DNA from 3 places in the Agrobacterium sp. ES01 genome. Region 1 is predicted to be linked to each of the others. Evidence: predicted binding sites of a transcription regulator. Region 1 holds the regulator's gene; each other region holds the start of a gene.

What was found. The regulator HrcA, encoded in region 1, represses chaperone genes, less so after heat shock. The targets are predictions, from matches to a motif close to GTTAGCACTCNCNNNNNGNGAGTGCTAAC.
Region 2: a site for HrcA is predicted at 2,085-2,113, ahead of groES (co-chaperone GroES). Genes of this name have one in related genera too.
Region 3: a site for HrcA is predicted at 2,989-3,017, ahead of ACQQ2Q_RS21690 (DUF6290 family protein). Genes of this name have one in related genera too.

What each region holds. Positions count from the first base shown of each region.
Region 1 covers NZ_JBNQTH010000001.1:1,267,142-1,276,947, reverse strand. The annotation lists gene ACQQ2Q_RS06275 (phosphate/phosphite/phosphonate ABC transporter substrate-binding protein) at 1-677, shown strand, start outside; gene ACQQ2Q_RS06270 (fatty acid desaturase) at 659-1,666, opposite strand; gene ACQQ2Q_RS06265 (class I SAM-dependent methyltransferase) at 1,858-2,595, opposite strand; gene hemW (radical SAM family heme chaperone HemW) at 2,614-3,795, opposite strand; gene rdgB (RdgB/HAM1 family non-canonical purine NTP pyrophosphatase) at 3,801-4,445, opposite strand; gene ACQQ2Q_RS06250 (VOC family protein) at 4,448-4,870, opposite strand; gene rph (ribonuclease PH) at 4,888-5,604, opposite strand; gene hrcA (heat-inducible transcriptional repressor HrcA) at 5,761-6,849, shown strand; gene grpE (nucleotide exchange factor GrpE) at 6,953-7,582, shown strand; gene ptsN (PTS IIA-like nitrogen regulatory protein PtsN) at 7,643-8,107, opposite strand; gene hpf (ribosome hibernation-promoting factor, HPF/YfiA family) at 8,176-8,754, opposite strand; gene rpoN (RNA polymerase factor sigma-54) at 8,983-9,806, opposite strand, start outside.
Region 2 covers NZ_JBNQTH010000001.1:778,662-788,467, reverse strand. The annotation lists gene groL (chaperonin GroEL) at 19-1,662, opposite strand; gene groES (co-chaperone GroES) at 1,731-2,027, opposite strand; gene ACQQ2Q_RS03995 (hypothetical protein) at 2,236-2,628, opposite strand; gene soxR (redox-sensitive transcriptional activator SoxR) at 2,718-3,170, shown strand; gene chrA (chromate efflux transporter) at 3,203-4,525, shown strand; gene ACQQ2Q_RS03980 (TIGR01459 family HAD-type hydrolase) at 4,645-5,496, shown strand; gene ACQQ2Q_RS03975 (bifunctional riboflavin kinase/FAD synthetase) at 5,665-6,645, shown strand; gene ACQQ2Q_RS03970 (GGDEF domain-containing protein) at 6,809-8,008, shown strand; gene ileS (isoleucine--tRNA ligase) at 8,303-9,806, shown strand, end outside.
Region 3 covers NZ_JBNQTH010000012.1:30,605-40,410, forward strand. The annotation lists gene ACQQ2Q_RS21685 (relaxase/mobilization nuclease domain-containing protein) at 1-2,422, opposite strand, end outside; gene ACQQ2Q_RS21690 (DUF6290 family protein) at 2,426-2,827, opposite strand; gene ACQQ2Q_RS21695 (ParA family protein) at 3,389-4,081, shown strand; gene ACQQ2Q_RS21700 (hypothetical protein) at 4,158-4,529, shown strand; gene ACQQ2Q_RS21705 (hypothetical protein) at 4,526-4,948, shown strand; gene ACQQ2Q_RS21710 (helix-turn-helix domain-containing protein) at 5,130-5,744, shown strand; gene repC (plasmid replication protein RepC) at 5,838-7,076, opposite strand; gene repB (plasmid partitioning protein RepB) at 7,268-8,281, opposite strand; gene repA (plasmid partitioning protein RepA) at 8,278-9,492, opposite strand; gene ACQQ2Q_RS21730 (ArdC family protein) at 9,665-9,806, opposite strand, start outside.

The DNA.
Region 1 (9,806 bases):
GGCAGTCGTCCCATGATGCCCTCTGGCCGCAATCGGATCTGATCCTGGCGCAAACCTGCGGCTATCCATACATTACAAAACTGAAGGGTAAGGTCCGTCTCGTTGCGACTCCCATCTATCAGTTTGCCGGGGGGCGTGGAACGGAGCGTCTGAGCTATGTCGTGGTCTCAGTTGCTTCCAGCTATCGCACGCTGGCGGATCTGCGTGGCAAGACGGTCGCTCTCAACGATCGCGGTTCCAATTCCGGTATGAACCTGCTGCGCGCTGCCGTGGCACCGCTCGCGCAAGATGGCCATTTCTTTTCAGATGTTTTGGTGACTGGTGGTCATCATGCATCGCTGGCAGCCGTTGCTGCCGGACACGCGGATGTTGCAGCAGTTGATACCGTAACATTTGGCTTGCTTCAGCGACACGCGCCGGAAAGTCTGGCCGGCATCCGCGTGCTTCAGTCGACGGATAGTGGCCCGGGTCTCCCTTTGATCACGAGCCTTAACGCATCTGACGAAATGGTTGGGGTGCTGAGGAAGGCGCTATCAGAGGCGGTGGCGACCTCAAGTCTCGGATTGGCGGATGATCTCGGCATGATCGGGATCGAATATCTGACAGACAGCGACTATGCCCGTCTGGATAGCTACCGCCTTCAAGCGGAGAAGCTGGGCTATCCAGTGATCGCCTGACCGTCCTTCGACATCAGCGGTACATCATGCTGGTCAGGTTGAGCGCTCTCAGCGTGCTGGGGATGTATCGGCTCGTGGTGCAACCGAAAGAGATAGCGATTGGCGACCTCGCGATAGCCGTCATAAACAAGCCCGCCATTCAGCGATATGAAGGCCTGACGATGTGTGCGGTAGAATTTGGGGATGTCATACCATGCGACCTGCGGCCACCAATGGTGGACGATGTGGAGATTGTTATGGAGAAAGAGTAAACCGAAGACCGGTGAGTTTTCGACGATTGCCGTGCGCTCTTCCTTTGTGCCGGAATAACGATGCTCCGCGAAGGAGCGCAGGCGCGATAGTGACAGGCCCGAATAGACGAAGGCTGTCAGGTAGACCCATATAGGCATGTCACAAACAAGCGTTGTCCAGGCAAAAACCGCGAGGCAGCTGATGATATGTAAAATCCAGATGCGGATATGACGACGGTCACCTCTCACGATGCGGCTGATCTCAGAGCTGCCGAATACGAAAAGTGCCACGAATGGCCCAAGAATAAGCCTGCCTGCCAGCGTATTGTTCATCTTGAAAACAAGCCGTCCGATCGGTCCCATCTCGCTCCAGTCTGTGCCGGTCAGATAATAGGTTTCCGGATCTTCGATCGGGTCCGTAAGCCACTCATCATTGTGGTGTTTGAGATGCGAGGATTTGTAGATCCTGTAGGGCAGCCATATCGAGAGTGGTGGCCAACCGATCAGATCGTTGATGCGTCGAGAGCGTGTGGGATGGCCGTGCAAAACCTCATGTTGAAGCGAGCCATGCCAGGCGATAATCCATCCGCCAGCCAGAAACAAAATGACATATGGGATGGAGTGCCAGAAGAGCGTCAGTCCGATCCAACTGCCATAAATGATGATCGTGAGGGCAGCCGTATGCCACTCGATCCACGAGCGGGATGAGCGGGTGCTTGGCTGAGCTTTCATCTCTGGATAGTTGACGGATGACTTCATGAAAAATCGTGCCAGACCTGAGGTGTTGAAAAACTGTTTAGACTCAATAACCTGCAGGAATTGTGGTCGTGATTTGGCAGCTGCGTCAACGCCAGTTTGACATGTGTTTGAGCGACCCATGCGGACAAAATTCACCAAAATCCGCGCATGGCGAATTTATCTTTTACGCTGCGGTGTAAAGTCGCCGTCGTCTAGGCGGTGGCAATGACTATGATTTCCGGGCTGTCGTCTGAGAAGGCCGAGCCGTCCCAGTCACCGATCCAGTCGATTTGTCCAAATCCACTGTCGTGGAGCAGTTGCGCAATCGTCTGCGGGTCAGGAAAGCGCAACGTGCTCTCGCTGATTAGCCGCTCACCGGTCGACTTGAGTGTAAAGACAGCGTCGAAGGTGACGAAAGCGTCCCAGGTGCGTGTGGTCTGATAATAGACGTCCACATCGCCGATGCCGGGTACATCGGCCGAAGTAAGGGTCTGATTTTCGGTCCAGCTCTCCCAAGCACGATGCAAGGGGTTGCGGCTTTCAAAAACCAGACGTCCGCCGGCTGCCAGATGTCGGCGTGCATTGGCAAGCACCCTGTGGGTCTCATCATCGTCCAAAAACACCTGGAAGACATGGCCCGTCATCACGATCAGATCGAAGCGTCGGGAAAGATCGAATTCCCTGGCGTCTCCGGCCACCCAGCGCACGCTGCCTGAACCTTGCTTGCCAAGTGCTACGCTGAGCATTCCCGCACCAGGTTCAAGACCTGTCACCTGATGGCCGCGCTGCGCATATTCGATTGCAAGCGCGCCGGTCCCGCAGCCCAGATCGAGGATCCGTGACGGTGCGTCAACCAGCCCCAGATAGAACTCGCTGTCTGCACCGGATCGGTTGAAGCTGTCGTAGAGCACCGCCATGTCGTGACGAGAAAAGGCATCATCAATAGGCATTGTCTGCGCTCCATGGCATCAGCAGGCGAGGTCTGCCACCACTGCATCAAGTATCAGCATACCGGCTGGCGTACAGCGCAGGCGGGAATTTCCCAGACGCTCCAGATAACCGTAATCCAGCAGGTTCTGTTCCCGCACAGGATCGGGGGAACGACCGGACAACGTCTGCCATCGCGCCAGATCCACGCCCTCGCGTAATCTCAGTCCCATCAGTAGCAATTCATCGGCCTGCGCATCATTTTCGAGATGCTCTTCTTCGATGATCCCGTGACCCTGACGTTCGACCAGTTCAACCCAGCGTTCGGGATGCCGTTCCATGACGGTCGCCAGTTTCTGGCGGCCGCGCGTTAACCGTCCATGAGCGCCGGGACCGATACCGGCGTAATCACCATAGCGCCAATAGGTCAGGTTATGCCGGCTCTCGGCACCCGGGCGCGCATGGTTGGATACCTCATAGGCAGGCATACCCTGCTCGCAGGTGAAATCCTGCGTGGCTTCATAGAGGTCTGCGGCCTGGTCGTCATCAAGCGTCAACAGCTTGCCTGCCTTGTAGAGGCCATAGAAGGGTGTGCCTTCTTCGATTGTCAGTTGATAAAGCGATAGGTGATCGACCGCGTAGGAAATCGCTTGTTTGAGCTCCGCTTGCCACGCTGCAATCGTCTGTCCGGGCCTTGCATAGATCAGATCGAAGGACATGCGCGGAAAGATATCGCGTGCCAGGCCGACAGCCTTCAGGGCATCCTCGACATTGTGCAGGCGGCCGAGAAATTTCAGGTCCTTGTCATTGAGAGCCTGAACACCAAGAGAAACCCGGTTGACCCCGGCTGATCGATAGCCTCGAAAGCGTTCCGCCTCGACACTGGAGGGGTTTGCCTCCATGGTGATCTCGATGCCTTGCGGGACATGCCAATGCCGGGCGATCCCATTCAGGATCGTCTCGATGGTTGCCGGATCCATGAGCGACGGCGTGCCGCCACCGACAAAAACGCTTGTCACCGTCCTTGGACCACTGATGGCGCGAAGCCACTTCATTTCTGTCAGAAAGGCCGCCGCAAACCGCGCCTGATCAACAGGCTGATGGCGCACGTGGCTGTTGAAATCGCAATAGGGGCATTTGGCCGCGCAGAAGGGCCAGTGCACATAGATACCGAAACCGGGTTCGCCGGTATCAGGCAGGATGAGCGCCGTGGGCTCGACCATAAAAATCAGGCCTCCAGGCAGTGTTCGACGAACAATTTGAAGGCGCGTGCGCGATGTGACAACGCTTCCGGATCGCCCGGTTTCCAGCCATGCTTTTCTTCTGCGGACATCTCGCCGAAGGTCGTGTCATAGCCTTGCGGCTGGAAAACAGGATCATACCCGAAACCCTTTTTCCCCCGTGGGGGCCATACAACCGTGCCCTCCACTTCGCCACGGAAAAACTCGGTGTGGCCGTCCGGCCAGGCAAGGCACAGCACGCTCACGAACCGTGCTGTGCGCTGTTGCGGCTGTGTCGCGCCGCGCTCTGCGAGTGCCGTTTCGACCTTCTGCATCGCCATGTCAAAGTTGCGTGTGCCGTCTTCCAGTTCCGCCCAGTTGGCTGTGTAGACACCAGGGTTGCCGTCGAGTGCGTCGACCACCAGCCCTGAATCGTCCGAGAGTGCGGGAAGACCGGATGCCTGCGCGGAAGCCTGCGCTTTGATCGCGGCATTTTCTTCGAATGTCGTGCCTGTCTCTTCGGGCTCCGCAAACTGCAATTCTGCAGCCGACTTTGCGGAAAAGCCGAATGGACCAATCAAGTCGGCGATTTCCGCAATTTTTCCGGCATTGTGGCTTGCAACAACGATCGTCTTGGTTTCGAGTTTGCGCATTTCTAATCCTGTTCGATGCCCCACAGGCCGGGCTCGGCACATTCAAGACTATTGCCCGCGGGATCGCGGAAATAGATGGAGCGGGCACCGTTGGGCCAGTTGAAATCGGCCTCTATATCGATCCCGGCCTGTGTCAGGCGATCAACCATGGCATCCAGCTTGTCACCACGCACTCGAAAGCAGGCATGTCCCGGGCCACGGGTGCCGTGGGTCGGAACCGGCAGCTTGCCGGTCGGTGAAGGCACAGAAGTCGCCTCCGGGTTGAAAACCAGCAGGATGCCGGCACCGCAGCGAAAGAACACGTGCCGGTCTTTTACCCGTGTTACCGTTTCCAGACCGATCACCGAACCGTAAAAATGCTCGGCGGCATCCAGATCATCGGCGTAAAGCGCCGTTTCCAAGATGCCTTCCGTGAGCGAAGTCATGCCGTCTCCTTTGAGCCTTAGCCGATAGACTGCTTCTGCATGGCCACCAAATCGGCGACGCCGGACTTGGCAAGGCGCATCAGTGTCAGAAATTCTTCTTCGGAGAAGGGAGCGCCTTCTGCCGTGCCCTGAACTTCAACGATGGAGCCTGCGCCCGTCATCACGAAGTTTGCGTCTGTTTCGGCAGCCGAGTCTTCCAGATAATCAAGGTCGATAACCGCCTGCTGGGCAAAGATACCGCACGAGATCGCTGCAACATGGTCCTTAAGGACCCGCTCAAGCTTGATCATGTTGCGGGTTTCCATCCACTTCAGGCAATCGTGAAGGGCAATCCAGGCGCCGGTGATCGATGCAGTGCGTGTGCCGCCATCCGCCTGTATCACATCGCAGTCAAGCGTGATCTGCCGTTCGCCAAGCGCTTCCAGATCAACGACCGCACGTAACGAACGACCGATAAGGCGCTGGATTTCCTGTGTGCGACCGCCTTGCTTGCCGGCAGCTGCTTCGCGCCTCATCCGGTCACCGGTGGCGCGGGGGAGCATGCCGTATTCTGCCGTGACCCAGCCCTTGCCGCTATTGCGCAGCCAAGGTGGCGTCTTTTCTTCAAGGCTTGCGGTGCACAGCACATGGGTGTCACCGAACTTCACCAGGCATGAGCCCTCGGCGTGTTTGGAAAAGTTTCGCTCAAACGAAACTGCCCGCATTTGATCTGTTTTTCTGCCTGATGGACGCATACCGACTTCCTTTCGCGATCTACGGTCTTCTACGGATGGCAGTGCCGATTTGCAAAGGAAAAGCGGCAAAAGAGAAGAAGTCAGATTCCCGTTGGTGATTGGAGCGGGAGTGACTATATTTTGTCAGGACGATATCGAAGGCGTCCGGAAGGCAATATGGATTTATCAACGACCATGCAGATGGAGTTCGGCTCTAACCTTGACGATAGGTCGCGCGAAGTATTCCGTCGCATTGTCGAAAGCTATCTGGAGTCCGGGGAGCCGCTGGGATCTCGCAACCTTTCCCGCATCTTGCCCATGTCGCTATCGCCGGCATCTGTTCGCAACGTGATGAGCGATCTCGAAGAGCTAGGCCTCATCTATTCGCCTCATATCAGTGCTGGCAGGCTCCCAACGCAAACCGGGCTGCGGTTTTTCGTCGACGCCTTCATGCAGGTCGGAAATCTCTCCGATGAAGAACGTGGAAGCATCGACAGGCAGATCCGTCCGGTCGGTCCGGACGCGTCGATGGAAAACCTGCTGAGCGAGGCAAGCCTGATGCTGTCAGGGCTGTCGCGTGGGGCAGGGCTCGTGATCTCGTCCAAGAATGACGCCGTACTGAAACATGTCGAGTTTATCCGGCTGGAGCCGACCAAGGCGCTTTGCGTTCTGGTGGGTGAGCACAATCAGGTCGAAAATCGTATCATCGAATTGCCGGCAGGGATCACCACCTCGCAATTGACCGAGGCTGCGAATTTTCTCAATGCCCATTTGGCCGGTCAGACGCTGGGTGAACTCCGTGGCCAACTGGTGAAGCTGAAGCAGCAGGTCTCAGGCGAGTTGGACATCTTATCCCAGGACCTTGTTGAGCGCGGGCTCGCTGTCTGGTCGGGTGGCAAGGAAAACGACAAGCCGACCCGTCTCATCGTCCGCGGTCGGGCCAATCTTCTGGAAGGTCTCGCTGGAGAGGAAGATATTGATCGCTTGCGCCTCCTTTTCGATGATCTCGAGCGTAAGGAAAGCCTGATCGAGATCTTGAACCTGGCTGAAACTGGCCCGGGCGTCCGAATATTCATCGGCTCGGAAAACAAGCTTTTCTCCTTGTCGGGATCGTCACTCATTGTGGCACCATTCCGGGATGGAGAGGATCGCATCATTGGTGCGGTCGGAGTGATTGGTCCGACACGGCTGAACTACTCGCGCATTGTGCCGATGGTTGACTATACGGCCCAGCTAATGGCGCGGCTTTCGCGTAATCCGCTATAGCCATAAGCGGAGTCAGCCGCTTCTTTTGGCTGAAGCCTTGATTTTTCCGCGACAAACGCTGATATCGGGCACGAAATTTCAATCACAAATTCCGGAGAACGTCATGACCGACGAGACCAATAAGAACGGACCTGACGCAACGGCCACAGAAGACGAAAACGTCGTGTCCATCGATCAGGTTGCAGACGAAGCAGATGCTGGCGAGCCCGATCCTATGGAGGCCGTGAAGGCGGAGAATGCGGAGCTGCGCGACCGCTTCCTGCGTCTGGCCGCCGAGATGGATAATCTTCGCCGTCGCACCGAGCGCGACGTCAAGGATGCCAAGGCATACGCCGTCACCAACTTTGCCCGCGATATGCTGTCGGTGTCGGACAATCTGCGCCGTGCACTCGATGCGATCCCGGAAGAGGCGCGTTCCGCTGCAGAAGCGGGTTTGACCGCACTGATCGAAGGGGTCGAAATGACCGAGCGCGCGATGCTCTCTTCTCTTGAGCGTCATGGCGTTAAGAAGATCGAACCAGAAGGTCAGAAATTCGATCCGAACTTCCATCAGGCAATGTTTGAAGTGCCGAACGCTGATGTCCCGAACAATACCGTCGTTCAGGTCGTCCAGTCTGGATATTCGATCGGCGATCGCGTCCTTCGCCCTGCCATGGTCGGTGTGGCAAAGGGTGGCCAGAAGGCAGAGGGAACAGAGCCCGGCACAGCACCAGTCAACGAAAAAGACGCCTGACATCAGGCGTCCATTTCTTCAGCAATTCGCAGAAATTGAAATGATCCTTGCGCCGCCTTTTCAGGCGGCGTTCGAGGCATGTTCCTCGTTGAGGAATGTGTAGATTGCTGTTGCGGAATCGGTCGCACGCAATTTCGCCACGAGCTCGCTATCCCGAAGAACGCGCGCGATACGCGACAAAGCCTTGAGATGATCGGCGCCGGCGCCTTCAGGCGCCAGCAGCAAAAACACCAGATCGACGGGCTGGTCGTCCAGCGCTTCAAAATCGACAGGTGTTTCAAGTCGGGCAAACACGCCCACAATCTGATTGATACTGGTCAGCTTCCCATGCGGAATGGCGATACCGTTACCAACGCCGGTCGATCCGAGACGCTCTCGCTGCAAGATGACATCGAAGATTTCCCGCTCGGGAATGGATGTGACTTTCGACGCCTTGGCTGCCAGTTCCTGGAGAAGTTGTTTCTTGGAGTTCGCCCTGAGGGCTGGAATGACCGCATCTTGTTGCAGCAAATCTGCCAACGCCATATTTAAATCCTTCATTCCGCCGAAATGAGCGAAGGTGGGTCGGCAGTAACCTGCCGACCCACGCTGTCTCAGCTTTTGATACTGGTGGAATCGATCCAGCCAATATTGCCGTCATTGCGACGGTAGACGATGTTTAGTTCATCCTTGCCCGGGCTGCGAAACAGCAAGACTGGCTCATCCGTCATATCGAGAGCCATGACGGCCGTAGCCACGGACATGGTGCGAAGTTGTTTTGTGCTTTCTGCGACGATGGTCGGCGCGAAGTCTTCAGGCACTTCCTCGTCGTCTTCCGACATCGCGTCCATGACGGTATAGGCGACCGCGATCTCGCCGTTCACGTGTTCCGCGGCGTGGTGGTCTTTCAGCTTGCGTTTGTAGCGCCTCAGCCGTTTCTCGATCCGTTCGGCCGCAATGTCGAATGCGACTTGCGGATCGTTCGCCTCGCCGGCGGCATGCAGGTTCACCCCTGTATCGAGATGGACAAGGCAATCCGCAGAAAATCGTGCTTGCGAAAGCTTGCTCACCGTTGCCTGGCTTGAATAGCCACCGTCAAAATATTTGCCGATCGCTTCTTCGATGTGTTCCTCGATCCGTAGGCGGAAGGAATCGCCGATTTCCATATGTTTTCCGGATACACGCACACTCATGGGGTTTCCCTTCATTATCGTGATTTGCGGGTATCAGTTTACGTCAAGCCTCGCTCTCATCCAAGCGTTTCGAGCATCAATCTTGGTCACGTCTCTGACCATCGGCATAAGTTGGACATCGACGCCACTGCGTTTAAAATGTCGACCAATCGCGGCGGGCTTCTATCGACTGAAATGATGAGAGTCAACGGTTGGCGGGTTCTTTTCTGATCACGGAGACGTCAGGTGTCAGCCCGCGGAGACTTTAGACAGGGCGCGCTTTTCACGTCTGCGTTGAACGGAAGAGGGGATGTTCATTGCCTCCCGATATTTTGCCACGGTCCGCCGCGCGAGATCCACACCGTCCCGCTTGAGGCTGTGAACAATGTCGTCATCAGACAGAACGTCTTCTGCGGTCTCTTGGGCAATCAAAGCGCGTATGCGATGGCGCACGGATTCGGCGGAATGCGTCTCGCCACCTTCCGCGGATGCAATCGAGACGCTGAAGAAATACTTCAGTTCAAACAGCCCACGGGGCGTGAGCATGTATTTGTTGGAGGTTACACGGCTCACGGTCGATTCATGCATCTTGATGGCATCGGCAACCGCCTTCAGATTGAGCGGGCGAAGATGCTCCACGCCGTGGCGGAGAAAGGCATCCTGTTGCCGTACGATTTCCGCTGCCACTTTCGCAATTGTCTTGGCGCGCTGGTCCAGACTGCGCGTCAGCCAATTGGCGTTTTGCAGGCACTCGGACAAGAAGCTCTGATCGGATTCGCTCTTTCTTGCGACCACGGTCAGGTAGTTCTGGTTGACGAGAACGCGTGGCAGAACATCTGGATTAAGCTCAACCACCCACTGTCCGCCGCTGTTTGGGCGAATAATGATGTCGGGAACGACAGATTCACTGATAGCGGGTTCGAAGCAATTGCCCGGCTTCGGATTGAGTTTTCGAATCTCTGCCAGCATGTCGATGAGGTCTTCCTCATCCACACGGCACAGTTTCTTCAGAGTGGCAAAGTCGCGCTTCGCCAAAAGCTCCAGATTGTCGATGAGCACTGCCATCGCGGGAT
Region 2 (9,806 bases), 490 kb from region 1:
AATAAGGCTTTCGCCTTATTACATCATGCCACCCATGCCGCCCATGCCGCCCATGTCAGGCATGCCGCCGCCAGCAGCTTCCTTCTTCGGAAGCTCGGCAATCATGGCTTCTGTAGTGATCAGCAGCGAAGCAACCGAAGCTGCGTTCTGCAGAGCCGTACGGACAACCTTGACCGGGTCGACGATACCCATGGCGATCATGTCGCCATATTCAGACGTCTGGGCGTTGTAGCCGAAGTTGTCTGTGTTGCCGTCGAGGATCTTGCCGACAACGATCGAAGCTTCGTCACCGGCATTGGTGGCGATCTGGCGAACCAGCGACTGAAGAGCCTTGCGAACGATGTTGATGCCAGCTTCCTGGTCGTCGTTTGCACCCTTGACGGTGATCTTGGTCGAGGAGCGCAGCAGAGCTGTACCACCGCCAGGAACGATACCTTCCTGAACAGCAGCGCGTGTTGCGTTCAGAGCATCGTCGATGCGGTCCTTGCGTTCCTTGACTTCGATTTCCGTCGAGCCGCCAACGCGGATGACGGCAACGCCGCCAGCGAGCTTGGCAAGACGTTCCTGCAGCTTTTCGCGGTCGTAATCGGAAGAGGTTTCTTCGATCTGAGCCTTGATCTGGGAAACGCGACCTTCGATGTCCGACTTCTGGCCGGCACCATCAACGATCGTTGTGTTTTCCTTGGTGATCGAGACCTTCTTGGCGCGGCCGAGCATGTCGAGCGTGACATTTTCGAGCTTGATGCCGAGATCTTCGGAGATAACGGTACCACCGGTCAGGATCGCGATGTCTTCGAGCATGGCCTTGCGGCGATCGCCGAAGCCAGGAGCCTTGACGGCAGCAATCTTCAGGCCGCCACGCAGCTTGTTGACGACGAGCGTTGCAAGAGCTTCGCCTTCGACGTCTTCAGCGATGATGATGAGCGGCTTGCCAGACTGAACGACAGCTTCCAGAACCGGCAGCATTGCCTGAAGGTTTGAGAGCTTCTTTTCGTGGAGCAGGATGTATGCGTCTTCGAGATCCGCAATCATCTTTTCCGGGTTCGTCACGAAGTAAGGCGACAGGTAACCGCGGTCGAACTGCATGCCTTCAACGACTTCGAGTTCGGTTTCAGCGGTCTTGGCTTCTTCAACCGTGATGACGCCTTCATTGCCGACCTTCTGCATGGCTTCGGCAATATCTGCACCAACCTGCTTGTCGCCGTTTGCCGAGATCGTGCCGACCTGAGCAACTTCTTCAGAGGTCGAGATCTTCTTGGCCTTGGCCTGAAGGTCCTTGACGACTTCCGACACAGCCAGATCGATACCGCGCTTCAGGTCCATCGGGTTCATGCCGGCAGCAACAGCCTTGTTGCCTTCGCGCACGATGGCCTGGGCCAGAACGGTAGCAGTCGTGGTGCCGTCGCCGGCGATGTCGTTGGTCTTCGAAGCAACTTCGCGGACCATCTGGGCGCCCATGTTTTCGAACTTGTCTTCCAGTTCGATTTCCTTGGCAACCGATACACCGTCCTTGGTGATGCGCGGTGCGCCGAAGGACTTGTCGATGATGACGTTACGACCCTTGGGGCCGAGGGTAACCTTCACGGCGTCAGCGAGGATATCGACGCCATGAAGCATCTTTTCGCGCGCGGTGCGGCCAAACTTGATTTCTTTAGCAGCCATGTTTCAAAACTCCCGGAGCTTAGCTCTTTGGTGAATTGTTGATTGGATTGAGAAGTAACCGGCTAAATTCAGCCGATAACGCCCATGATGTCGGATTCCTTCATGATCAGAAGGTCAACGCCATCGAGCTTTACTTCGGTGCCCGACCACTTGCCGAACAGGACGCGGTCGCCGACCTTGACGTCCAGAGCGACGAGTGCGCCCTTGTCGTCACGAGCGCCGCTGCCGACAGCGATGATTTCGCCTTCAGCTGGCTTTTCCTTGGCAGTGTCAGGAATGATGATGCCGCCCTTTGTCTTTTCTTCAGACTCGACGCGCTTGACTACAACGCGGTCGTGCAGCGGACGGAAATTGGTGCTTGCCATTGTCTAATCCCTCGATCGAATGACATTCGCGGGATCTTTGGGTCCCGCATGGATGTTGTTAGCACTCTCATACGGGGAGTGCTAGCGAGCTCGATCTAAGGATGGGAAGGCTGAGAGTCAAGAAAAACGGCTAAAAATTTTTGCCGTCTTTTCGCTTTCTAGGCGTTTGCCATGTCGAGAATGTGTCTGGCGTGTCGGCATGTCTAAGTCAACCGGCTGCGTGACGCTGCGCATGAAAGGCGGCGACATCGTGGTAAAGGCCGAATTCTCCGGTGATGCCGCGCTCTGCCATGAAGATTTTAGGGTCGAAGCCGTCGACACTATAAAATTGGTCGACAGCCTCCTTTGCGGCCGTCAGGGCTGCCGCACTCTTCCATTCGACGATGGTGACGATCTTCACGGTCGAAGGTCCGGGCGCAACCGCAACCCGATTGTAAAGGCAGCCCTCAAGCGTGTCGAAATAGCCGTGGATAATGGCAAGGCGGTCGGAAAAGGCGCGCACATGATCGGGCGGGCACTCGAAGCAGTCGATGCGAAAGAGGCTGGCGCTTTCCGCCGGAGCTCCGTTTTCGTTGGCGGGGATTTGCAAGGACAATGTCATGGCAGGCGTTCCTCTCTCAAAGGCGTGTTGTCAGGTGAACGCGAGCACGATAAAACCTCAACAAAGATTGAGGTCAAGGCGTAATTTCCATGTCGCAAACAACCCGCAAAACAGTGCAGTCTCTCTCGGTCGGCGAGATTGCCCAGCGCTCCGGCGTCGCCGTGTCGGCACTGCATTTCTATGAGCGTGAAGGGCTGATCGAAAGTTGGCGTTCCCAAGGCAATCAGAGGCGCTATCCGCGCGGAGTCTTGCGGCGCATCGCCGTCATCAAGACCGCCCAGCGACTGGGCATCCCCCTGGCGGAGATCCGAGTCGCACTGTCCAGACTACCGGCGGACCGACCTCCCAGTGCTGCCGACTGGCGCAAGCTGTCAGCCGCCTGGCGCGCCGAGCTCGACAGCCGTATCGAAACCATGATGGCGCTGCGCGATCAGCTCGACAGCTGCATTGGCTGCGGCTGCCTGTCGCTCGATGATTGTCCCCTTCGCAATACTGACGACAAACTGCGTTATGAGGGCGCCGGTGCACGGCTTTTGCCGTGATGATGGGGTGTCCGGTTTGGAGTTGAACGACGATGGCTGAAAATTCCGAAGCGGTTGCCCGTCCACAATTGTCGGAACTGGTGGGTGCCTTTGCCCGTATCGGCCTGATGAGTTTCGGCGGCCCGGCCGCGCAGATCGGGCTGATGCACCGTGTGGCCGTCGACGAGAAGCGCTGGATCTCCGAGGATCGCTTCCTGCATGCTTTGAACTACTGCATGCTGTTGCCTGGCCCGGAGGCCCAGCAACTTGCCACCTATATCGGCTGGCTGACCCACGGCGTGCGCGGCGGCGTCGTGGCCGGCCTGTTGTTCGTGCTGCCGGGGTTGGCCGTCATGCTCGGCCTTTCGGCTGCCTATGCGCTCTATCAGGATACCCAGTGGCTGACCGGCCTGTTCTTCGGCCTGAAGGCGGCAGTGCTGGCCATTGTCATCGACGCCTTGATCCGCGTCGGCAAGCGGGCGCTGAAGACGCGGTTTCACCGCATTGTCGCGGTCGTCGCGTTTCTCGCGCTTTTCCTCCTGTCGCTGCCATTCCCGCTGGTGGTTCTGGGGGCCGGCATGGCCGGGCTCGTCCTGGCCCGCTCCAGGGCAGCCACCGCGACAGGGGATATCGACCTGTCAGCGGTGCAAGCCAAACTCGTCGGCTCGCGCCAGGTCCTTGTCCTGTTGTTCTGGGTCGCTGTCTGGCAGGCACCCCTGGCGGTGTTGTGGCTTGTCGCCGGTCCAGACGGAATGACCGCGCTTTACCTGTTCTTCTCCAAAATGGCACTGGTGACCTTTGGCGGCGCCTATGCCGTGCTGGCCTATGTGGCGCAGGTGGCGGTCGATCATTATCGCTGGTTGATGCCCGGCGAAATGCTGGACGGCCTGGCGCTGGCAGAGACCACACCCGGTCCGCTGGTGCTGGTCCTGTCCTTCGTCGGCTTCCTTGCGGGCTTTCGCGATGCCGGTTTGGGAGCGCCGCTTGTCGGTGGCGTGCTCGGCGCACTTCTGACCGCCTGGGCGACCTTCGTTCCAAGCTTCATCTGGATCTTCGCCGGTGCCCCCTATGTCGAGCGTCTGCGCGGCAATCGCTTTGCCACCGCTGCCCTGTCCGCCATCACCGCAGCCGTGGTCGGCGTCATTCTCAACCTTGCGCTCTGGTTTGCGCTGCATGTCCTGTTTGCCAGGGTCGGGCGCATGTCATGGGATCTGGCCGGCGCCAGCATCCCGGTGCCGGAATGGTCAAGCCTCGATGTGGCGGCCCTCATCACCACACTTCTTGCCGTCGTCATGATCTTTGCCTTCAGGCAGGGGGTCGGCAGAACGCTCGTTGTCTGCGCTATCGCCGGCTATGGAACCCGTCTCATCCTGTGAGGCATAGAAGGCCTGCTGCATATGTTTTGGCCAACATCGCCATTAAAGACGGATGTCTCTTGTAATCTGCGATCCGGTTTGCGATGTGACACCAGACTTTATCAAGCAGGACATTTTCCATGGCAAAGCGCATCCAGACCCTCGGTGAAGCCACAGGCGGCTATGACGTCATTCTGTGTGACGTCTGGGGCGTCCTGCACAACGGGATCGATGCGTTTCCCAAGGCATCCGTGGCATTGACCGAAGCCCGCAACGCCGGTCTCACGGTTGTGCTGATCACCAACTCGCCGCGTCCCTCTCCGGGCGTCATCACCCAGTTGAAGGCAATCGGCGTCGCCGATACCGCCTTTGACCGGATCGTCACCTCTGGCGATGTGACCCGCAAGCTGATTGCCGAGGGACCGAAGAAGGTCTTCCTTCTCGGCCCCGAGCGCGATCTGCCGCTGCTGGATGGAACAGGTGCCGAAGCCGTCGATGCGGCTGATGCCGAAGCGATCGTCTGCACCGGTTTCTTTGACGACGAAAAGGAAACGCCGGAAGATTACCACGACATGCTCGTGGAATTCCAGAAGCGCCAAGTGCCGCTGATCTGCGCCAATCCCGATCTGGTGGTCGAGCGCGGCGAACGCATCATCCCCTGCGCAGGTGCGGTAGCTGCCTATTACGAGCAACTGGGCGGTCAGACCCGTATTGCCGGCAAGCCCCATCATCCGATCTATGAGGCCGCCATGGCTGCCGCCGCTGAAGCTCGCGGCGGCAAAATCGATCCGGCCCGCGTGCTGGCCATTGGCGACGGCATGCCGACCGATGTCCGCGGCGCGCTCGATGCCGGCTATGATCTCCTCTATATCTCCGGCGGCATCCATGCTGGTGAATACACTGTCGACGGCAAGACCGACGAGGCCATCCTGAATGCCTATCTCAAGCGGGAAAGCGCGACGCCGGTATTCTGGATGCAGCGGCTGGCATAAGGTTGGTTTCATGCCGGTGAACTGGACTTCGATCACGGCGAACTGTTGGCGCAAACCTATGTGTGTTAGCGCAACGGGTAATCCATGCCTTGACGCCGCATCCGTTGGGCAGTGCCATTGCAGAGTGTCGGACAGCACGGCGTCCTTGTTCGGAAACGGAGCGTCGGCGTGACCGTTTTTCACCGCAACGAACAGAAGAACCCGCTTCCCGATGCGCTGAAGGGCGGCGTCATTGCCATCGGCAATTTTGACGGCGTGCATCGCGGCCATCAGGCTGTTCTGGGCGAGGCACTGGAACGGGCGCAAAGTCGCGGCGTCCCGGCCATCGTCTTGACCTTCGAACCGCATCCGCGCTCTGTCTTCAATCCCGACAAGCCCGTTTTCCGTCTCACGCCGCCATCGCTGCGCGCCCGGCTTCTGGAAGCGTTGGGCTTCCATTGCGTGGTCGAATATCCCTTCGATCGTGAATTCTCCACCACGTCGGCCGAAACCTTCGTGAAGTCCATTCTCGTCGATTGGCTGGGGGCCTCGCAGGTGGTGACCGGTGTCGATTTCCATTTCGGCAAGGGCAGGGAAGGCGGTCCGGCCTTCCTGATGGGCGCCGGCGAGCGCCACGGTTTTGGCGTCACCCTGATCGACCCCTTCCGCGACGAAGGCGCAGAGATCATATCCTCAAGCCGCATCCGAACGCTGATCGCCAAGGGCGATGTGGCACAGGCCGCAGGTCTTCTCGGCTATCGCTATACGGTGGAAGCAGAGGTGTTCAAGGGCCAGCAGCTTGGTCGCACCATCGGCTTTCCAACGGCCAATATGGAGCTGGCGCCGGAGGCGGAGCTGAAGCCCGGCATTTACGCCGTCAGGTTTCGTCGCGCCGATGGCACATTGCACGATGGCGTTGCAAGCTTCGGTTACCGCCCCACCGTCAGCAGCGATGGAGCCGCCTGGCTTGAGACCTACATCTTCGATTTCGACGGTGACCTCTACGGTGAGACCTGTTCGGTCTCCTTCTTCGGCCATCTACGCGATGAGTTGAAATTTGACGGCCTCGATCCGCTGGTTGCCCAGATCCGTCGGGACGAGGAAGAGGCGCGCGCGCTGCTGTCAGGTGTCAGAACGCTTGGCGACCTCGACACGGTCATCGCCTTTTAAATTCAAGTTTAACATTTTTCAGAAACAAAGAGATTGAAGTGCACCGTTTGACAGTCCCTGTCGAAGTCGGGGCTGAAAGGTGCATAATTTCTAAAATTAACAATTAATTTGTCCACATCCACTATAACTGGAGCGTAAGGACGATTTAGACTCATTGGATGCGATGTTGGAGCTAAAAACAATCTTCATCTATACAGCGATGATCAATCTCTCGATCGTCTCCGTCGTCACGATTGCCTGGCTACGAAATCCAAGGCAAAAAGATCTGGTCCTGTGGTGTATGGCGGCTCTTTGCGCGGTGCTCAGCGGCGTCTTGATGAGCAAATTCAAGTTGATCTCTGTGGACTATGTCGAGTTTTTCGGCGGCGCGCTTCTGATCAGCATGACCGGTTTCATATGGCTCGGCTTCAAAGACTTCTTCCGCTGCTCCTACCATCCCATCGAAGCTTTCGCCGTCACGGCCGCCGCTGCCATACTCATGGTTCTGGCGGGCTTCTTGCCTGATCCGGAAGGTGTGCGTGGCATGCTGATTTACGGGGGCTCAGCCGTGAATCTACTGCTGGCTGCCAATGTCGTATGGGGCAGCCCGAGCAGCGAGCATCTTCCGTCACGCCGATTGGCCGCCCTGGTTCTCGGGGCCTATGCATTGACGAACATTCTGATTGCGCCAATGTCCATCGTGGCGCCCGTGGAGATCGTGGTGAACACACCGGTGTCGGCCTGGCTTGGTCCGGCAAGCATCCTGCTGGCGATCTTCAACATGGCCTGCTTCCTGGTCATCGTAGTCTTGAAGCTGGAGCGCACCAGCGAAAGGCAAAGGCAGCTTGCGGAGCGCGACGCCCTCACGGGTGTGTTGAACCGGCGCATGTTTTTCGCCCTTGGCGAGACACTGGCAAGGACCGGCAATGGCGCTGTTGCAATCTTCGATCTCGATTACTTCAAGCGAATTAACGATACCTTTGGCCACAAGGGCGGCGATGATGCCCTGATTGAAGTGACGAAAGTCATCGAGGCGAATCTTCCTTCCGGCGCTCTTTTGGGTCGCCTTGGGGGCGAGGAATTCGGTCTGTGCCTGCCGGGGCATGATCGGCGCGAGGCAGCAGCGGTGCTGGAGCGTGCGCGTGCGGCAATAGAAAAGCTGGAAGTCCAATCGGCAGAAAACCGCTTCAGTCTGACGATTTCCTGCGGTTATGTGATGATGAACACTAGCCCAGTGCGGACCCTGGATGCATGGGTCAACGATGCCGACCGCGCACTTTATGCCGCCAAGAACGAGGGGCGCAATCGCGTCATCCTCCACCATGTGACGGAAGCCGCGAGCCCCTTTGAAGGCATTTCTCCGCCCAAACCGTCACCGGCATAGCAATGTGCCGCGCTCGGCCGGAGGTTTCAAGCAGCCGTCATTCGGTAGCCCGCCCGGTGAACGTCGACATTCTTGCCGGCCACCTCTTCCTTTTCCCGGTAAAACCGCCTAAACAACCGCCACCATGAGCAAGGTACGGCAGACGATATTCTTTCGAATTATTGGCCCGGCCTTCCGCGCGCTTTGAGAGCTGCCGGAGGGTCCGGGTTTTGGGCGCTTCGTTTGCCCCCCTCCGTCACCGCGAATTTCCTTGATTTTCGGCGCGCCTCAAGGCCGCCCCACTTTGGCTAGATCATGACAGATACTGTTGAAAAAGTAGACTATTCCTCCACTCTCTATCTGCCGCAGACGGATTTCCCGATGCGCGCAGGCCTGCCGCAAAAGGAACCGGAAACGGTCAAGCGCTGGCAGGAAATGGGGCTTTACAAGAAGCTTCGTGCATCCGCTGCCGGTCGCGAAAAATTCGTGCTGCATGACGGCCCTCCCTATGCCAATGGCAATATCCATATCGGCCATGCGCTCAACAAGATCCTGAAGGACGTGATCAACCGTTCCTTCCAGATGCGCGGCTATGACGCCAATTACGTTCCCGGCTGGGATTGCCACGGCCTTCCGATCGAATGGAAGATCGAGGAAAAATATCGCGCCAAGGGCAAGAACAAGGACGAGGTTCCGGTCAACGAGTTCCGTCAGGAATGCCGCGACTTCGCAGCCGAGTGGATCAAGGTCCAGTCGGAAGAGTTCAAGCGCCTGGGCATCGAAGGCGACTTCGACAATCCCTACACCACGATGAACTTCCACGCCGAAGCCCGCATCGCTGGCGAACTCCTCAAGATCGCCAAGTCCGGCCAGCTCTATCGCGGCTCCAAGCCGATCATGTGGTCGGTGGTCGAGCGCACGGCGCTGGCGGAAGCCGAGGTGGAATATCACGAGGTCGAGAGCGACACGATCTGGGTGAAGTTCCCGGTGGTTGAAGCATCTGACGAACTGAAATCCGCCTCCGTCGTCATCTGGACCACGACCCCTTGGACCATCCCGGGCAACCGCGCGATCTCCTTCTCGTCCCGGATCGAATACGGCCTCTACGAGGTGACGGAAGCAGCCAATGATTTCGGTCCGCAGCCGGGTGAAAAGCTGATCTTTGCAAAAAGCCTCGCCGAGGAATGCGCGGCAAAGGCCAAGGTGACACTGAACCTTGTGCGTGAGGTCGCAAGCGAGGAGCTGGCAGGGATGACCTGCGCCCATCCGCTGGCCTCGCTCGGTTACGACTTCGCCGTGCCGCTCATGGACGGCGATCACGTCACCGACAGCGCCGGTACCGGTTTTGTGCATACGGCCCCCGGTCACGGCCGCGAAGACTTTGACGCATGGATGGACAATGCCCGTGCGCTTGAAGCCCGCGGCATCTCGTCCAAGATCCCGTTCACCGTCGATGATGCCGGCTTCTACACCGATGAGGCATTTGGCTTCGGCCCCAGCGCCGAGGGCGGTGCCGCGCGCGTCATGGATGACAACGGCAAGAAGGGCGATGCCAACAAGCGCGTCATCGAAGCCCTGATCGCCGCCAACAATCTGTTTGCCCGCGGCCGCATCAAGCATGATTATCCGCATTCCTGGCGTTCCAAGAAGCCGATCATCTTCCGCAACACGCCGCAGTGGTTTGTCTATATGGACAAGGAACTCGGCGATGGCACAACGCTGCGCTCGCGCGCACTGGGTGCCATTGAAGACACGCGCTTCGTGCCGGCTGGTGGCCAGAACCGTCTGCGCGGCATGATCGAAGGTCGTCCGGACTGGG
Region 3 (9,806 bases), on a different contig from region 1:
ACTCCCCGAGACGAGGAATGTGCTGTTGCGCGGGATCAGTCCGCGTGGTCTCGCCGCCCTGCTTGGCCGCTTCCCTGTCTCTGTTTACACGATCTTGCTGCCTCTGAGTAGCGTCCACCGTCTCAGCGAGCTGGTGAGCCTCACGCTCCGCTTGCCCGATCGGACGTTCCTCTTCCAGATCCACCCTGAGATCGCGTTGGCGATCGTCGGCAGTATCCGCAGTTATCGGCTGCTTGTTTGACTTGTTTTCGTCCCCACGCTCTTCGTTGCGTTCGATGGTCTCGATCTCCGCGCGCAGTTCCGGATCCTCGTTGGCAACATCCCGGAGATAGCCGTTTCCGGTAGCGGCGAGTTGAGCTGCATGATGAAGCGAAGCTTCAAGGCCCTTCTCATACTGCTCCCGGTTTTCGTCTCCGAGCTCGCCGGCTTCGATATGGGCGAGGCCGGAGCGATAGTGTTCCACATTTGCCATCGCATCGTTACCAGCCTCAACGACAACCTTTCCATGCTTGGCAACAGCCGCCTCCCACTGGAGGTTAGCATTCGTCTGCTCTTGCACCTCAGATGCCGTTCTATCCGGCGCTGCCCCACCTTCTCTGGGGACGTCGCCAGCAGCGTTTCGTCCATCCTGCTCATCAAGCCCACGCTCCTTCATTTCGAGCATCTGCCTGCGCAGATCGACGATCTCGCGAGCAAGGGAGGAAACTTCTTCGAAGCCTGACCGGTCCTCTGGACCAGCGCTGCGCTGAAGGTTGAATAGAGCCGTTTCAACCGTCTTTTCGTACGCTTCGAACTCTGGGCGTGTCTGCTCGCGCATGTCCTTTGCCTCCGACAACATGTCTCTGATTGCTACCATATTGGAGCGGTAATCACCGCCGAAATCTGCATGAATGACTGCACCAGCAGGCGATTGATCCGTTTGGGTAAGGCCGTTTTCCAGATAGGAGCGATGCTGAGCGGCGTAGGCCGCAACCACTGTGTCGCCGGCGTTAACTGCAATCTTCTGCCAGGTCTCCTGCGCTTTTAGGATGTACTGGCGGCTTCTCTGGCTCGTCGCCACCACGCGCCGACCAGCTCGCTTTGCGTCATATCGCGCCTGCGCCGGATCGCTGGTGCCGACATGCTCGGTTCGACCGTCATGCTTGACGGCGCGAACCTGATTTCGCGTGAAAGCTGGCGGCGTGGCGAACTCTCGCCGATCGGTCATTTCCATATTGATGCCGTGGTCACGCGCCTTCTCGGCCATGACCTCACGCCATTGCCGGAAGGTGGCCGGAGTCGTCTCGATCCGGTCGCCCGATTCCGAACGCATAGTAACGATGGCATGGGCATGAACATGCGGCCGCTTGCCCCCCTCCCCTGCTTCTTTCGGATCGTTCTCCGGATCGTGCATAGCGAAAACGTAACGATGGCCCGCAAACTGCTGAGCCAGGAAGTCGCGAACAGCTCCTTCGAACGCGACAGCATCCGTGCCGGCACGGGCCGACATGATCACGTGCATCACGTCACGGCTCTTGCGGCTGTGCAGCTCATCCCGCCATTCCTTTTGCACCAGGTCGCCCGCAGCCTTGTCATCGGCAATCGAACGTCCCTGATCGTCTCGAACGTCGTTCCGCTGCGCGATCAAGTCTCGCAACTTGGCAGCGCCATATTCCACGCCATTGCCATAGCCTGTGAACGAGAAAGCTGCGGGGGCCTCTTTCGCAACGGCGCTGGCGTTGAAACGCTCCTGAACGATGGCGGCCGCCTTCGCGTCAGCCGTCAGCCGCTCGCCCTGCCCGCTGCGCAACACAACATAGCCTTCGACCTTCAGCGATCCGTCGTTTCGGGTTTCGACAGAGTAAGCGTAGCGTCGATCACCAAAGCCACTGCTGAGAATGTCCCGTACCTGCTCATGCGAGTTCGAGCCGCCGGAAACGCTCACCTCGACGCTAAACCCGCCGATATCGCGGCTCTCGGTCCTGTTTTGGAAAAGGTGATCCCAATCGCCACGGAGACGCGCCAGCTCCTCACGGCCACGCAACGTCTCGCCGTTCTCGTTCTCAACCTTCAGCTCCCCCCCTCTGGAAACATAGTTGAGCATCGAGCCGACGCGGGCGCCACCACCGTAGGAAGCCAGTTTGACAACTGCTGGCTGGCTCCCTTTGGCAACGCTCGCAAGACGAACGTCCATTGATCGCATAGCACCCGAACCGGCAGCCATCGTCCTCGAAGGCGATGACACATTGAATGCCGAAGTTCTCACCCCTCCCCTAGATCCCGACCCGCCTTTAGACATCCCAACCTGATGCTGCAGATTCTTCAGTCTCTTCTCAAGCTCTTCCTCGACAGCCCTCCCACGGCCGCCGAGCGTCATTTCGTGCAATAGCGCCGCGCGCCTTTGCTCCCATTCGCTTGTGAAAGTGCCGAAAAAGAACTCCACGGCCTACACCTCGCCTCGGCGCTCATGCCCGGCACGGCGCGAAAGTGTCCGCAGCTCACTCATTACAGCCGCCTGAATCCGCTGGACGTTGCCAAGGTTGATGTCCAGCTCTGAGGGATGGACACCCTTTCCTGCATTCAGGGAGCGGGCTACCTGATTCAAATTGATGCCGATCATCCGCATGTCTTCGAGCAACGCGGCCATGATCAACCTGTCTTCCGCAGTCAGAAGGGGTCGAACGCCAGCCCCCTCGAGGAGCAGCGAACGGAAAAAAGCAGACACACTCATACCGGCCGACTTTGCCGCTTCTTCGATTGCCGAATGCTCTGCATCGCTGACGCGGACGTTGATTAGACGCCCCTTGCGTTGCTTGGCTGTCGGCACTTCGATTGTGTCCTCACTCATCAATCAACTCGGCCTTCCTGGAGCTTTGCGACCCTCATCGTGGGCTTGTCCCACGATCGTAATGCAAAATGTAAAACATTTTTGCGTATCCTGCCACCCATAACCAAAAGCACTACTCCATAATTTCAATCAAATTTCACCTCTCGACTGGCTCCGCTTCGCTTCGCACTCTTTCCGTTGGAACGCTCACCAGGGTTCACCGCCAAAACCGCTTCTGAAGGCCTTCGTCTGTCCCTCGTACTCAGGCGAAAGGGACGCTTCGCTCTTCGCCCTTGCGCCCTCCGTGCGAGCGCCAAAGACGGCCTCACGCGGCTCCGGGGTTCACCACTCGACCCAGACAGTTGTAAAAGCCACACGACCAACTCGTGTGGCTTTATTGATGTCTAACAGCGTGTGATCACACGCGCGTTTTGATCTTAACCCGCGTGTTTTCACATGGTAGGTTCTCTTCGATGTGAAGATCTTAACGACGATACTGATGTTCCGATCGAACACACGTCGGACCGCTAGGGGACGGGTTGAAGTCTTAGACAGGAAGTGGATCGTGAAATGGCAATTTGCATGTCGCTGGTAAGCGGCAAGGGTGGCGCGGGGAAGACGACCGCCGTAATCCTGATCGCCGGGGAATATGCGCTTCAAGGTAAGCAAGTGCTTTTGGTTGATGCAGACGGACGACAAAACCTGAATGAGTGGTGGTCCCGTTCAGAGGCGAAGGACAACAGGCCAGACGGCATTGAGCTTCGAACGGCGGTAACTAACGCATCACTTCAGCATATTCTGGAGAACGAAACCGCCGGGTTTGACGTCGTGTTGATAGACTCCCCTGGGCAAGACACCGTGCTACGGGACACGATCATCGCCGGCTCGGACATCGTTATGACCCCGATCCAGCCAAACCAAGACGAGATCCTTGCTGCCGGCCAGGCAGCAATGGACGTGGCTGACACCTGCGATCGTACCGGGCGAAACATTCCACATCTCAACTTCAGAACCCGGATCACTCTCCCCGGCCGCTCACTGGAAGCTTACCGCCTGATCCGCCCCTTCATCGCAAACCTGCAAGAGCAGGGATATGATTCACACCTCCTTGATACCGAGCTGTATGAGCGAAACCCCTATCGGGACATCAGACTGGGATATGGGACACTGCAAATGCTTGAGCTCAGCGACTCGGTCAGAAAGGCCCGGAGTGAGGTTATGGGCATGATGCAAGAAATTGAACGTTTCCTGACAAACGAGGAAAAGAGGGCGTAAGATGGCTAAAGGGACTTCCAGTATATCTGATTTTCCCGTTGCACCGCGACGGTCACGGGGGAATGTGCCCAATTCAATGTCTCAGCCGGCTATAGACAACGAAGCAGAAAACTTGGTGGCCAGCGATCATCCAGACCAGGTTGCTATCGAAGAAGCTCCCGCGAAGGTCCCTGACGTTCAAGTGCCACAACGGTCGAGCTTGATTCTGCCATCACCGGAAGCTCGCCGGGAGAGAGCGACGAGCAGATCGTTAGAGCGTGAGGCATCCAGAATACGACTGCAGGAGCTGAAGCAGAATAAAGCGCGGGAGAGCAAACACTTCGTCAACTGCCCCCTTGATTACGATACTAAGAAACGTCTGGAGCGAGCAGCCTCTGAAAACGACTTGAAAATGACGGTGATCGTCAAGGCCGCGATCGACCAGTTTCTGAAGGATAATGGTTATTGATCCTCGACCTTCGTTTCCTGGGCGGGGTGGCGCTAGGCGCAACCCTTGGATTTGTGATCAACCCTGAAGCGACGGAGAAGGTCGGGATCGATATTCCCGCCATAAAGAGAACTTTACTCAGTGTCGGCGCCGCTCCACCGGAGCCTTTCAAGCAAACCGACTGGCCAACGGACGATCGCGCCAAACGCGAGCTGTTCCGGTTTGCAATGTGGGACTTCGAGGAACACGGACCGAAGTCTGAGATCCGGATCACAAGATGCATCAGCATCGACCAGTTCTCCCTAGCTTGCGAAATGCGCGTGAAGTTGAGTTGGGTCAGCGAGGAGAGGATCCTCGAAGGCATTTTTCAACCCAATGCCCGAAGCTGGAATCTGATTGCTGCGAAGGCGGTGAACAGGAATGCTCGCAGTCAAACTTGACTCGAGGCACAACGCGCCTCTGAGTTGCGCATTTCGATCCTAGGAGAGCAATGTTACAGATCATTCCCCCCAATATTGTTAGGTTTGTGTGACTGGCGCGCAGGATGACAGTGCCTTAATGGCACGTTATGGTGCGTGATATCTGCCACTGGCGGATTTGGGGACTGAGGGAATACCGACGGTGCGGAATCTATCCGACTATATCAATTCAAGGGAACTGGTTGAGACCACAGATCCAGATTTCCAGAGACCCTTGTACCGCCAGGAGGGCTTCGACGGTATTGTCAGCTTCGGGGAGATCGACGCAAAGCTTTCCGCATTCCTCTTAGACGAACGTGCGAAAACTGGTTTGACCCAGAGTGATTTCGCGACCTTGGCTGGTCTCGCACGAGTGGTTTATAGCCGCTATGAACTGAACATTTCGCGCCTCACCGTATCACGAATGATCCACCTTTCCGAGCTCCTTGGTTTCCTGCCAATGCAGATGATTCATGCTGCGGCACCTCATCTTTACGGCAAAGATCCTCAAGAGGCCGATGATCGGGTTGAATTGTTCAGACTTATTCATGACCTCCCCCACGACACCATACGCAGTTTGATTGGCATAGTTGGCCAATTGACGCCAAGCGATGTTCTTGAGGCTCGACAGAAAGCGGAAGCGGAGGCTGAAGCGCAAGCTGAGGCTGAACGCCAACGCTTGAACCGAAAAGCTGCGAGAGCCAGCAGGAGAGGCCGTCCGCCTGGTCGCCCACCAGGTCGCAAGTCATCTACAACCGAAACACCTACAGACGAATGAGAGCTGAAACCGGTCGTACGTGCTGTCAATGTAGGAAGGGTGACTTCAGGCCTTTTCCATCGAGACCTCACCCTAGTGCGTCAGCACAGCCCCTCACCCTGCTTTCCGGCCTCCGTTCGTATTGGCGCGCATCAACGACATCAGCATTGGTCCGAGCCCGAACTCCCCTGCCCTCGCTCGACGCGTGAGATCGCGGAGATATCCACCTGCCGAATTGATATGCCCTGCCCTCTCCAGGATTGCAGCCATAGCAACCGCCGCGTTCTCCGGCCCCATCACCTCACACGCTTCCTCATAAGCCGACGGGCTAACACCAAGCATTGATCGAACCACCACCGCGGCCCCCATCAGCTCGCGCCAATGGGAGATCACCCCCCCGGGCCCGTAATCCAAAATCTGCGGGCAGGCTTTCAGGACCATCGACAGCGGGAACGCCTTCATCTGTTCCGGCTTTGCCAACGGCTGAGCAACCGCTTTGGGTGCTACTTCCAGCTCGACGGCTCCGCCCTGCTCTTTTCCAGAGCTAGGTTCAAGTTCATAGATGGATTCGGGTTTTGAATTCTGTATGTGACAGCCATTTTGAACAGCATTGCCGTCCATATTTTGAGAATCTAACTGATTTTCCAGAAGGTTGAGGATTTCGGTGCGCAAAAGCTGCATCTCGTCGAGGATTGCCTCCACCTGGCGACGGTCAGGATTGCGGGGGAGTCGGCTGACAATGCCGACATACATGTCTTCGATGGCTTCCCAGTCGCCGTCGGCCCCCTCCTCCATCGCGGCGGAAATTAGCTTGCGTACATCACGCCGGCAGATAGTCAGCGCCTCTTTGGCTCGTCTGAACTGCAGGCGCTCGGCAGCGACTTCCTGTGCCAGACCTGCAAGTTCCGCAGCGCGAGCCAAAAGTGGAGAAAGATCGAATCCAAAAGCCTGCTCGATATCGCCACCCTTGTCCCGGTGAGCGTAGCGCTTGCCGTTCGGACTATCCTTGCGCTGGATGAGCCCGGCTTCGACCAAGGCAGCCAAATGCCGCCGCAAGGTCGTTCCGGTTATGCCGTGCGCTCTGACAGACAGCTGAGCATTGGATGGAAAGACCACCAATCCACTATCGCAGTTGAGCTCGCTCTCTGGATAAAACGTCAGCAATGCGTCCAGCACAGTCAGCGCCCTGTCCTGGAGGCCAAGGCGTTCACGGGCCTCACAAGCGTCGCGAAACACTCTCCATTTTTCGACCGGGCGGCTTGGTTTCGTCTCGGACGTCTGGAGCTGCCTCTTTACAAGAGCAAGCACAGCCGGCCGCCGCCCAAAGGGCGTCGTCACATTTCCCGTCTGCATATTCCTTCACCTTTCTTCAGGCAAAAGAAATCCGCTCACCAAAACGATGCCAAAGACTCTTGACTGGGATTCATGGAAATGCGATTCTCGATCTTGCTAGGAATTGAGAGAGGCTTCCATGACGGAAACGTTTTGGGGGCCTTTTTCTTTTGTCGCGGTCTCTCCTCTTGACCAATTAACGAGTGTCTCGATCACACCTCTTGGTGAGTTGGATCTGAACGATTGTTGTATTCGCTTAGAAGATCAGGCATTCGGTCCGCGAGCCAGCGCGCGAAAGCGCGTTCCTGCTTCGGGATTGAGACCGTAGTTCCAGCCGAATTACTCTTCATGCGGCCAAAAACTCGGTCACCCACGGCGAAGTCAACAATCTCTTCAGCTGGCTCCGTAGTCACTTTGTCGGCCGCCGAACTTGCAGCTCGTATCGCTTGGGTAATACGGCTGGAGCTGTCAGCGCCTCGAAACTCGACCGTGTCGATTATTTTACGAACACGTGCTGCGCCGCTCGGATCTTTCAGCAACTCGGCAAATGCGGTCCATTTCGGTCGACCAACTCCCTTTGCTCTTCCGATCGCAAGAATGATGTCTTCGGGAACCGCCTCCGTCACTCGAAAAAGATGCGATATTGCCGCTTCTGAAGCTCCCAAGATTGGGCACATGGCGCGATGAGAAAGGCCAGCACTTTTCAGCTGTACGGCCCACATTGCCTGCTCAATCCAGGTCAGGTTTTCCCGAACACCATTCTCGAGCGATTGCTCTTCAATCAACTGCCGATCGGAAAGTTCTCGAACATAGGCTCGAATCTTTATGGTCTCCGGGCGATCCGATTCTGCCATTATGGCCTTGATCGCTGCCCAACGACGGTAACCGTAGGCAAGCTGGTAATGATCCGCTTTCGTCGGATGCGGCCGAACAAGAACTGGAATTTTTTGGCCTTCACTTGCGATTGAAATCTTAAGCGCCTCGAGCTCTTTGGCCGCGTCCTCGTCGTTGTCAAAGCGATCTCTATAGGGGGAGCGGTCGATACGGTCAGGATCGAGTGAAATGACACTATCTTCTGTGAGCTGTGTCAGTGCCCGACCCACATTGGAAATGACAGGTGAAGAGTGCCGCCGCGCCAGCGAGGGCTTGTCGGACGCGTCCGACACCACAGGAGATTCCGTCCGGCTTTCGGCGGCCGCCATTCGCTGAAGGATGCTTTTCTTCATGTGCTACGTCCCCAAACTTGGTGAACGAGGTCGAGGATCTCGGAGTTAACTCGGTCAGCGCTCTCAATTGCGCGCTTCAACGCTTCACGACCGACCTCACCCGACTCAAGCTCGTATAGGGTCTTCTTCGCTACCGCTGCACCGGCGATTGCCGTGGATTCGAGCGCCTCCGCAACGAGTACATCATCACCAAACAATCGGCGCATGACTCCGGACATGTACTTCTGCGGCCCGTCATTCGGGTTCACGCGCGTGAGCAGGAAGCGGAAAAAGTCATGCTCAAATTTAGCTCCAAACTGCCCCAGCACCTCCGATAGATCGGAGATCATGATCAGGAACTGATTGCACGATGCAACGTCGAGCATCGCCGGGTGAACGGTAATAACTAAGGACGTGGCTGCATAAAGAGCAGCGAGTGTCGAGTATCCAAGGGACGGTGGGGTGTCGATGATAACGATATCGTATCGATCATCCACGCGGGCCAGGGCACTGCTTAACCGCTCGAAAAACAAACCCAGGTCATCTCTGGTTTTCGAGGTCAGATAGGACGGGGTATCAAACTCAAAGTCCATTAGCTCCAGATTGCCAGGAACTAGATCTACACCTGGGAAATAGGTTGGCCGGATCACTTCAGCGAGCGGCCGCCTCTCATTGTCATATCGAATGGCTGCATAGGCTGTCTGGTTCTCGCCGAGATCGAACTCGGGCTGAATACCAAATAGCGCAGTCATCGATGCTTGCGGATCAAGATCCAGACACAAGACCCGATAACCCTGAAGCCCTAGAAAATGTGCGAGATGGATAGAAGTGGTTGTCTTGGAACTACCACCTTTAAAATTCGCCGTAGCAATTACCTGAAGCTTTTCCCCTTTGCGACGATGCGGAAGCAGCTCGCCAGCTTCGTCAGGACGAAGTTCGGCCAAGAATCGCCTCAGTTCCTTGACCTGCTCTATCGTGTACGTTCGCCTATTGTTTTCTGCGCGCTCGGGCAAAGGCCCCTTCCCTTCCAGCGTCAACTGGCGAAGAGTACTTTCCGGAACCTTGAGTAGCCTCACTAGGTCAAGGGTTGAGAATGTCCGGCCAAATGTTTTTTGCGCAGAGGGTGGATAGACAGCTTCACGCATATCGTTCAGCTCCGCGGAGAGTTTCGAGGTGTAGACCTCGATCTTCGACGCAGTGTCTCTGACGCTCTGAGAAGCTGGCTGCAGCATTCAATCCTCTTGACGGTTCTGACCACTTTACGAGATCATTTCCGTCAGGAATGCCAGACTGACTCCGATTCTTCAAGGCGTTTTTCGTTAACAAGAAGTTAACGCATCAAGGATGCCCGACTTTACAGTTGTAAAGTTTTGGGTCGATGCGCATGAGGCCCGACATTTTTTGCTAGGGCCCCGACCCTGTGGAAGAGCTGAACTGTCGGAGATAGTCAGCAACTGCCTGAGCCTTCGCGGCGGCAGTGATGACTGCACGTGAATCCTGCTTCAGCACCTTGAGCCAGTTTTCAACGTAGGTCGCGGTGTTGTCT